3 regions of the Streptomyces inhibens genome follow, and region 2 is predicted to be linked to each of the others. Evidence: riboswitches for the same ligand, from Rfam matches in the RefSeq annotation. Region 2 holds a riboswitch; each other region holds the start of a gene.

Region 1 (3,270 bases), 2.6 Mb from region 2:
CAGGCCCAGTTGGAGCGCGAATGGCTGGACCGTCTGGCGACGGTCAGCGGCCGCGCCGACGAACTGTGCCGCTTCGCCGTCCTGTTCGGCGACCCGCAGCTCGCGCTGACCGCCGTCCAGCGGGTCCTGGACGTCACCCCCGAGGAGGTGCAGGCGGTCGCCAAGGCCCGGCTGCGCCCCGACAACCGCGCGGTGCTCGTCTACGAGCCCACCGAGCCGACCGACGCCGCCGACACCGAGGAAGGGGAGGCGGACCAGTGAGCGACGCCACCACCCACGCGGGTTCCCCCGCGAGCACCATGGACTTCCACCCGCAGCCCCAGGGCGGCGCGCCCAAGCCGTGGGCCTTCCCGGCCCCCGAGCGCAGCCAACTGCCCAACGGGCTCACCCTGCTGACCAGCCACCGCCCCGGCCAGCAGGTCGTCGCCGTCGAGATCAATCTCGTCGCCCCTCTGGACGCCGAGCCCGAGGCCCTGGACGGCGTCGCCACGATCATGGCGCGCGCCCTGTCCGAGGGCACCGACAAGCACGACGCGGAGGAGTTCGCCGCCGAGCTGGAACGCTGCGGCGCCACCCTGGACGCACACGCCGACCACCCCGGCGTACGGGTCTCCCTCGAGGTGCCGGCCTCCCGGCTGCACCGCGCGCTCGGCCTGCTCGCCGACGCGCTGCGCGCCCCCGCGTTCCCGGACAGCGAGGTCGAGCGGCTGGTGCGCAACCGCCTCGACGAGATCCCGCACGAGCTCGCCAACCCGGCCCGGCGTGCCGCGATGGCGCTGTCCAAGGAACTGTTTCCGGCCACCTCTCGCATGTCGCGGCCCCGTCAGGGCACCGAGGAGACCGTCGCCCGCGTCGACGCCGCGGCCGTCCGCGCCTTCTACGACGCCCATGTACGGCCCGCCACGGCCACCGCCGTCATCGTCGGTGACTTCACCGGCATCGACCTGGGCGCGGCGCTCGCCGACACCCTCGGCGCCTGGAGCGGCTCCACCGCCGAGCCGCTGAAGGCCTCGCCGATCATCGCCGACGACACCGGCCGTGTGGTGATCGTGGACCGCCCCGGTGCCGTCCAGACGCAGCTGCTCATCGGCCGTATCGGTGCAGACCGGCACGACCGGGTGTGGCCCGCGCAGGTCCTCGGCACGTACTGCCTGGGCGGCACCCTCACCTCGCGGCTGGACCGCGTGCTGCGTGAGGAGAAGGGCTACACCTACGGGGTGCGCGCCTTCGGCCAGGTGCTGCGCTCCACCGCCCCCACGTCTCCCGAGGGAGCCACCGGCGCCTCGCTGCTCGCCATCAGTGGCTCGGTGGACACCGCCTCCACCGTCCCGGCGCTGGAGGACCTGTGGCAGGTGCTGCGGACCCTCGCGGCAGGGGGGCTGACGGACGAGGAGCGGGATGTCGCCGTGCAGAACCTCGTCGGGGTCGCGCCGCTCAAGTACGAGACCGCGGCGGCCGTCGCGGGCACTCTCGCCGACCAGGTGGAGCAGCAGCTCCCGGACGACTTCCAGGCGCAGTTGTACGTCCGTCTCGCGGAGACCGGCACGGTCGAGGCGACCGCGGCGGCGGTCAACGCCTTCCCGGTGGACCGACTGGTCACGGTCCTGGTGGGTGACGCGGCGCAGATCGCCGAGCCCGTCAAGGCGCTGGGCATCGGTGAGGTGACGGTCGTCAGCGGCTAGCCCGTCATGTGACGGATGGTCACATATCGACAAAGCGGCTCCCGTGGTGCTCGTTCACCGCGGGAGCCGCTGTATGTCCGGTTTATCACGGCTGGTTGCCGGATTCTTGTGGCATCCCGCACAAAAAAGCGGTTCTGTTTGCCGATTGAAAGTTGCCCCGATTAGCGTCGGTCCGGCTGTTCGTCACAAGTCCGCCACAACAGTGGCACCGAACAGTCATCGCCGAGTCCCCGTACGGCGCGAGCCAGGGGAGCCGGGGACCCACATGTCCCCTGGGGTGAATCGGACTCCTCTTCGGAGGAGCCCGTAGGAGACCTTCCTGCTCCGAACCCGTCAGCTAACCCGGTAGGCGAGAAGGAAGGAAAGGACAAGCCAGCACATGGCGTTCACCCGTGCCACCGGGAAGCACCGTCGTGCGAGCCGCACCGCTCGGACGACCCGCAAGATCGCCGGCATAGCCACCCTCGCGGCCGGCGGCGTTGTCGCCTCCGTGGCCTCGCCGGCGCTGGCCGCCACGGACGAGGCGCGCACCCACGACACCGGTCTGCAGCAGGCCGTCGTGCTGGGTGACGAGCTCGCCAACAGCATCGAGGCCCAGGCCGACGCGCAGCAGGCCGCCGCCGAGGTCGCCGCCGCCAAGGCGAAGGCCGAGGCCGTCGCCAAGAAGGAGGCCGAGCGGCGCGCCGAGGAGGCCCGGAAGAAGGCCAAGGCCGCCCACGAGGCCAAGGTCCGCGCCGCCCGCGACGCGGAGCGCAAGCGCCTCAACGCCTTCGTCGTCCCCATCGCCGACTCCTACGTCTCCACCGCGTACAAGGCCTCCAGCGGCCTGTGGTCCTCGGGCAGCCACACCGGCATCGACTTCCACGCGGCCTCCGGCACCTCCGTCCACGCCGTGGGCGCGGGCACTGTCGTCGAGGCCGGCTGGGGCGGCGCGTACGGCAACAACATCGTGATCAAGATGCACGACGGTACGTACACCCAGTACGGCCACCTGTCGTCGCTCGGCGTCTCGGTCGGCCAGACCGTCGCCCCGGGCGAGCAGATCGGCCTCTCCGGCGCCACCGGCAACGTCACCGGCCCGCACCTGCACTTCGAGGCCCGCACCGGCCCCGACTACGGCTCGGACATCGACCCGATCGCGTATCTGCGCTCCCACGGCGTCAACGTCTGAGGCGCCGCCTCGCCGACGCCTGAGGCACCGCCTCGTCACTGTCCGAGGCGCCGCCTCGTCGGTGTCCGAGGCGCCGCCTCGTCGGTGTCCGAGGCGCCGCCTCGTCGGTGTCGGCCTTGTCCGGCACCCCGCCTCGCACCGTCTTCCGAAGCCCCGGTCCCCCAGCCGGGGCTTCGGTATATCCGGCGAGCGGTCCATGCACGCCGGATACATCGATGACGGCCTGCGACTGGCCAAAAAATAACCATGAATAACAGGAGTCCGCCGGAAAAGCCGTCCCGGTCGAATAGAGTCACGGAAAAGTCGCCGACCGGCGGCGTTTCCAGGAGATTACGGCGGAGGCACGGACGATGCGAGGCCATATTTCCGCGCATGCGGTGTGCACGGCGATTCGCGAGGACATTGTGTCCGGTGCGC
Region 2 (3,270 bases):
ACGGCCGCCACGCCGTTGCGGGCGGCGACATCGGCGAGTTCGCCCTCGTAGGTGTCGCGGGAGACCAGGTTGTAGTGCGGCTGGAGGGCGACGTAGCGGGCCAGGCCCTCGCGGGCGGAGAAGGCCAGGGACTCCTCCAGGCGCTTCGCGGAGATGTTGGAGGCCGCGATCTCACGGACCTTGCCGGCCTGGACGAGGTCGTTGAGGGCGGTGAGGAACTCCGAGACCTCGACCGATTCGTCGTCGTAGTGGGTGTAGTAGAGGTCGATGTAGTCGGTGCGGAGACGGGTGAGGGACTCGTCGACCGCGGCCTTGATCGTGCCGGCGGACAGCCCTTTGTAGTCGGGGTGCGCGCCGACCTTGGTAGCGATGACGACATCGGAGCGATTGCCGCGGGAGGCCAGCCAGTTGCCGATGACGGTTTCGGATTCGCCGCCCTTGTTGCCCGGCACCCAGGCGGAGTAGACGTCCGCGGTGTCGATGAAGTTGCCACCGCCCGCCACATACGCGTCGAGGACGGCGAAGGACTCGTTCTCGTCGGCGGTCCAGCCGAAGACGTTGCCGCCGAGGGAGAGGGGCGAGACGGAGAGCGAGCCGAGGGCCTTGGGGGCATGGGGGGTGTGCGGTGTCGCGGTCATACGTGGTTGCAGCGTTGAGGAGAGGGGGGATATTCCCCCTCCCCTCCATCAGCAACCCAACGGCAACCGGTGTCGGATGCGTCAGACGTTGACGCCGTGGTCGCGCAGCCACGGCATCGGGTCTATCGGGTCACCGGCGCCCGGGCGTACCTCCAGGTGGAGGTGGGGGCCGGTGACGTTGCCGGTGGCACCTACGCGGCCGATGACATCGCCGGTGTCGACCTTGCCGGAGGTCTTCACCATCGAGGACAGATGGCAGAACCAGAGCTCGGTGCCGTCGTCGAGGGTGAGGACGATGCGGTAGCCGTACGAGCCCGCCCAGCCGGCCTGGGTGATGGTGCCGGAGTGAACTGCCTTGACGGGAGTGCCCGTTGGGGCGGCGAAGTCCTGCCCGGTGTGGTCCGCGGCCCAGCGGTCGCCGGCCTGGCCGAAGCTGGCGGTGAGGGTGTAGGAGGAGACCGGGGCGATGAAGCTCTTGGCGAGTTTGGCCAGGCGTTCCGCCTCCGCCTTCTGACGGGCCGCTTCCTCCGCCTTGCGCTTGGCCTCCAGCTCTGCCGCCTCCTTGGCGGCCGCGGCCTTCTCGGCCGCCTTCTGCTGGGTGGCCGCCTCTTTCGCGGCCTGCTGGATCGCGGCCTGTTCGGCGGCCTCGCGGGCCTCCTGCTCGGCGGCGCCCTGCTGTGCGTCGGCCTGCTGGAGGATGCGGCTGCGCAGCGCCTCGCCGGCGTCCGTACCCGTCTGCGTGGTCCGGCTCAGCGGGCCCGGGGAGTCGGCCGCGGAAGCGGCGTTCGCCGAGGCGGCGGAGTCGGCGCCCTCGTTCGCGTCCGAGTCGGATATGAGGTCGCCGATGCCGGGCAGGGACTTGGCGTCCGGCAGCTTGTCGGAGATGTCGTCGGCCATGCCGCCGATGTCGGGCATCGAGATCGGGACCGGCGGGCGGTTCTCGGCCGCGGCCATGCCGCCCGCGCCGACCGCCGCGATGACGCCGACGCCCAGGACCGTGCCGCTGCGGGCGAGTCCGCCGCCACGCTGCCTGGCCACCCGGTGCTTACCGCGGACGGGGCGGAGCGAGTCCTCGCCGGGATTCCATTCCTCCCACGGCCCGTCGCTGTTGTTGTCCGCACCGGGGCCCGGGAAGGCTCCTCGGTCATCGAGCTCGTACGGGGACGAAGCCTCGGGGGCAGGCCTGTTGGACGCCACGGGGGCGCACTCCTTTCCTTCCTTCTCGCCTACCGGGTTAGCTGACGGGTTCGGAGCAGGAAGGTCTCCTACGGGCGCCCTCTGGCGAGGGGGCGTCCGATTCACCCCAAGGAGGTGGTTCCCCGGTTCCCTTGGTGCAGTTCGAAGCGCTGGAGGTGCGTGAAGTGCGCGTGCGGGATTCGGCGTCGGCGCGCGGTGCCGCCTCTTGCGACGGCTGGGACGACCGCGCTGCGTTATCGGACAGTAATAGAGATCGCAGCCGTTTTCCAAGCCTTCCCGCGAATCCATATGTGCTCCGCACAAGCTTTGGCATGGACTTTTTCCTCCGCCAAGGTCGCAAACCAGGGCGAGTTGACCGCGCACTCCTAAACGATCTCTCGTTGATTGTGCGTCAGTCGTTATGCGGAGGGGTGCCCCCCAGTTACGGAGCGTGAGAGCAGTAACGTCGGATCATGGTCGTCAACGTCGGGAACGCCGGACACTCCGAGAGCGCCACGAACACCGGACACCTCGCGCGCACCCCCTACACCACGAGCGACGAGCGCATCGACAGCGGTGCCGGTACGCGGGGAGTGGCGGAGCGGTACCGGGACTTCTCCTGGCGGGAGGCGCGCGGGCGGTCCGACGCCCATGAGGAGTTGAGCGCGCGGATCAGCCAGGACCCGGAGTTCTGCGATCTGCTGTCGGGGTCGCTGCCCGCCGGCGACAAGCGGCAGCCGAACCTCCTGCTCGCCGCCGTCCGGTATCTCGACGGCCCGCACGCGGAGCAGGGCCCGCACGGCGCGGCGGCCTACGGGCGCTGGCGCGAGTGGACGATCCGGCACTGGGACAAGGTGCGCGCGGTGATCATGCAGCGCGCCACCCAGACCAACGAACCGGCCCGCTGCGCCACCCTGCTGCCGCTGCTCGCCCGTCTGCCGCAGCCGCTGGCGCTGCTGGAGGTCGGCGCGTCGGCGGGGCTGTGTCTGCACCCCGACCGCTATCGGTACCGGTATCAGCAGGGGTACGGGGACGAGGGCGGCGCCCATGGTGCCGGGGCGGTCGAGGTGGGGGCGCCGGGGAGCCCGGTGGTGTTCGGGTGCCGTACGGAGTGGCCGGCCGAGCGGCTGCCCGACCGGCTGCCCGAGATCGCCTGGCGTGCCGGTATCGACCTCAACCCGCTCGACCCGGTCGCCGTACCGGACGATCTGCGCTGGCTGCGGGCGCTCGTATGGCCGGGCGACGAGGAGCGCGCGGCGCGGCTGTCGGCGGCCGTCGAGGCCGTCCGGGCGGCGCCGCGGCCGCGGATCGTGCGCGGCGATCTGATCGACGAGCTGCCCGCGCTCGCCGCCGAGGCGCCGCCCGAGGCGACGCTGGTCATCTTCCACAGCGCCGTGCTGACCTATCTCCCGCCCGCCCGCCGCGAGGAGTTCGCACAGCTCGTACGGTCGCTGCT
Region 3 (3,270 bases), 1.4 Mb from region 2:
TCCCGTAGATCGGCATGTAGTAGATCGACTCCTCCCGGACGTTGGCACCCGGGTGCGGCGCGTGGATCATCTTGCCGCCGCCTATGTACATGCCTACGTGGCTGATGTCGTCATAGAAGAACACCAGGTCACCGGGCTTGAGATCGCTGGTCGCCACCCGCTGGCCGACCTTGACCTGGTCCCAGGTCGTGCGCGGCAGATCGACCCCGGCCGCCTTCCACGCCGCCTGCGTCAGCCCCGAGCAGTCGTAGGAGGTGGGGCCGGTCGCGCCCCAGACGTACGGCTTGCCGATCTGGGCGCGGGCGAAGGCGAGCGCCTTCTCGGCCTTGGTGGTGGACGAGTCGCCGGTCGAGCCGCCGTCCGTCGAGCCACCACCGGTCTGGCCGCCGGTGGAGCCGCCGCCGTCCTGCTGCTGCTGCTGACGCTCCCGCTCCTGCTGCCGGCGCGCCTCCTCCTCGGCCTTGCGCTTGGCCGCCGCCTCCTTCTGGCGCTCCAGCTCCGCCAGCCGCGCCTTCTCCTGGGCGGTCAGCCGGGACAGCAGCTGCCGGGCCTCGGCCAGCTTGTCCTGGACGGCACGCTTGGACTCCTTCAGGGAGGCCTGCGACGTCTGCAGCTGCTCCAGGCTGCGGGTCGCCTCGGCCCGCTGCCGGGTGGCCGCCGCCTGCTGCTCCTGGTAGTCGGTGACCGCCTGCTTTTGCCGACCGGTCAGCCGCTCCATCAGGTGGTTGCGGTCGACGAACTGCTGCGGGTCCTTGGCGAGCATCAGCTGCGCCGTCGGGTTCATGCCGCCGGTGCGGTACTGCGCCGAGGCGAACATGCCCAGCTCGCGCCGGGATTCGTTCATCTTCTCCGCGCGCTTGGCGGCGGCGTTCAGCAGGCCGTCCACGGTGTCGCGCTGATGATCGGCGTGCTCCTTGGCCGCGTTGTACTTCTGGGTGGCCACCTCGGCCTGGCGGTAGAGGCCGTCGACCTTCTGCTTGACCTCTTCGATGGTGGGCTTGGGCGCGCTGGGGGCCGCGTCGGCGGACTGCGAGAGCAGGGTGACCGAGGCGAGGGCGGCGGTGGTGAACCCGGCCGCCGCACGACGACTCCCGGGGGAGGTGAGGACGCTGGTGCGCGGCTTGCGATGGGACGCCAAGGCCGGCAACTCCTTCCGTGGACCGCCTACCGGGTTAGCTGTCGGGTTCGGGCGGGTGTCGCTGACGGAAGGCTTGCCCTACGGTCCGGACGTCTGCTGGCGCAGTCGTACGGATCGATTCACCCCATTGGTGCTGGTGGGTCCCCGGCTCCGGGTGCCTGGCGGCAGGGCCGGACTCGGCGCGGGCGGCCCGTGCGGACGCGGTCGTCCGCGGGGAGGCGGGCTGCCTGAGCGAGGACGTTAGCCAACTCGTGTGGCTCCTGTGAAGGCTGATGTTCGATATGCCCGAAACCTTTTCGTGACCTGAACGCGATGAGGGGCTCCTTGTGGCAGATGTCGGATTCGGGTAGGTGGGTGCGCGCCCCGGCCGACGCGCGGACGGCCCCCTGACCAGCCACAGCGCCGCGGCCCGCCCCGCACGAGGCCGACTATCGCCCACTCCGCAGCACGCTGTCGGTGCGGCGGCCTAGACTCGGTGGGCGATGAGCAGCCTCTTTGACGACAGCTTCCTGGCGGACCTCGGCCACAAGGGCGAGGAGGAGCACCCGCCACCTCCCGAGGACGAGCACGGCCCGGCCCCGGAGGAGATCCCCGCCGACCTCTTCGGCGGGAAGTTCGACGCGCCCGTGCCCAGGGAGGCGTACTACCGCGACGGCGCCGCCCGCCCGCCCGTCGACGCGGCGGCGCTGCTGGAGGGGCTCAACGACGAGCAGAAGGCCGCCGTGGTGCACACGGGCAGCCCGCTGCTGATCGTCGCCGGCGCCGGCTCCGGCAAGACCCGGGTGCTGACCCACCGCATCGCGCATCTGCTCGCCGAGCGCCATGTCCACCCCGGCCAGATCCTCGCGATCACCTTCACCAACAAGGCCGCCGGTGAGATGAAGGAGCGCGTCGAGGAGCTGGTCGGCCCGCGTGCCAACGCCATGTGGGTCTCCACCTTCCACAGCGCCTGCGTACGGATCCTGCGCCGCGAGTCCAAGAAGCTGGGCTTCACGTCCTCCTTCTCGATCTACGACGCCGCCGATTCGAAGCGCCTGATGGCCCTGGTCTGCCGCGACCTGGACCTGGACCCCAAGCGCTTCCCGCCCAAGTCCTTCAGCGCGAAGATCTCCAACCTCAAGAACGAGCTTATCGACGAGGAGACCTTCGCCGGGACGGCGGCCGACGGTTTCGAGAAGACTCTGGCCGAGGCGTATGCGATGTACCAGGCGCGGCTGCGCGAGGCCAACGCCCTGGACTTCGACGACATCATCATGACGACGGTCAATCTGCTCCAGGCCTTCCCGGATGTCGCCGAGCACTACCGCCGCCGCTTCCGCCACGTCCTCGTCGACGAGTACCAGGACACCAACCACGCCCAGTACACCCTCGTCCGCGAGCTGGTCGGCCCTGGTACGGCCGAGATGCCCGCCGCCGAGCTGTGCGTCGTCGGTGACGCCGACCAGTCGATCTACGCGTTCCGCGGCGCCACGATCCGCAACATCCTCCAGTTCGAGGAGGACTACCCGGACGCCACGACGATCCTGCTGGAGCAGAACTACCGCTCCAGCCAGACCATCCTGTCCGCCGCCAACGCCGTCATCGAGCGCAACGAGAACCGCCGCCCCAAGAACCTCTGGACGGACGCCGGCGCCGGCCCCAAGATCACCGGCTATGTCGCCGACACCGAGCACGACGAGGCGCAGTTCGTCGCCGACGAGATCGACCGGCTGACGGACGCCGGCGACTCCAAGGCCGGCGATGTCGCCGTCTTCTACCGCACCAACGCCCAGTCCCGTGTCTTCGAAGAGATCTTCATCCGGGTCGGGCTGCCCTACAAGGTCGTCGGCGGTGTGCGCTTCTACGAGCGCAAGGAGGTCCGCGACGTCCTGGCGTATCTGCGGGTGCTCGCCAACCCCGAGGACACCGTCCCGCTGCGCCGGATCCTCAACGTCCCCAAGCGCGGGATCGGCGAGCGCGCCGAGGCGATGATCGACGCCCTCTCCTCCCGCGAGAAGATCACCTTCCCGCAGGCGCTGCGCCGGGTCGACGAGGCGTACGGCATGGCCGCCCGCTCGACCAACGCCGTCAAGCGCTTCAACGTCCTCATGGAGGAGCTGCGCACGATCGTCGAGTCCGGCGCCGGGCCCGCC

The links. A riboswitch is a leader RNA that binds a small molecule or an ion and turns the genes downstream of it on or off. The one in region 2 is predicted to bind cyclic di-AMP.
Region 1: linked by a shared signal. The riboswitch ahead of KI385_RS32835 (M23 family metallopeptidase) and the one ahead of KI385_RS21445 (M23 family metallopeptidase) in region 2 are both predicted to bind cyclic di-AMP.
Region 3: linked by a shared signal. The riboswitch ahead of KI385_RS27645 (C40 family peptidase) and the one ahead of KI385_RS21445 (M23 family metallopeptidase) in region 2 are both predicted to bind cyclic di-AMP.

The regions. Positions count from the first base shown of each region.
Region 1 covers NZ_CP084681.1:7,267,333-7,270,602, forward strand. The annotation lists gene KI385_RS32825 (M16 family metallopeptidase) at 1-261, shown strand, start outside; gene KI385_RS32830 (M16 family metallopeptidase) at 300-1,682, shown strand; cyclic di-AMP (ydaO/yuaA leader) riboswitch at 1,893-2,049, shown strand; gene KI385_RS32835 (M23 family metallopeptidase) at 2,062-2,853, shown strand; gene KI385_RS32840 (GntR family transcriptional regulator) at 3,204-3,270, shown strand, end outside.
Region 2 covers NZ_CP084681.1:4,698,138-4,701,407, forward strand. The annotation lists gene KI385_RS21440 (aldo/keto reductase) at 1-638, opposite strand, end outside; gene KI385_RS21445 (M23 family metallopeptidase) at 720-1,835, opposite strand; cyclic di-AMP (ydaO/yuaA leader) riboswitch at 1,847-1,994, opposite strand; gene KI385_RS21450 (DUF2332 domain-containing protein) at 2,288-3,270, shown strand, end outside.
Region 3 covers NZ_CP084681.1:6,059,697-6,062,966, forward strand. The annotation lists gene KI385_RS27645 (C40 family peptidase) at 1-1,138, opposite strand, end outside; cyclic di-AMP (ydaO/yuaA leader) riboswitch at 1,146-1,315, opposite strand; gene pcrA (DNA helicase PcrA) at 1,621-3,270, shown strand, end outside.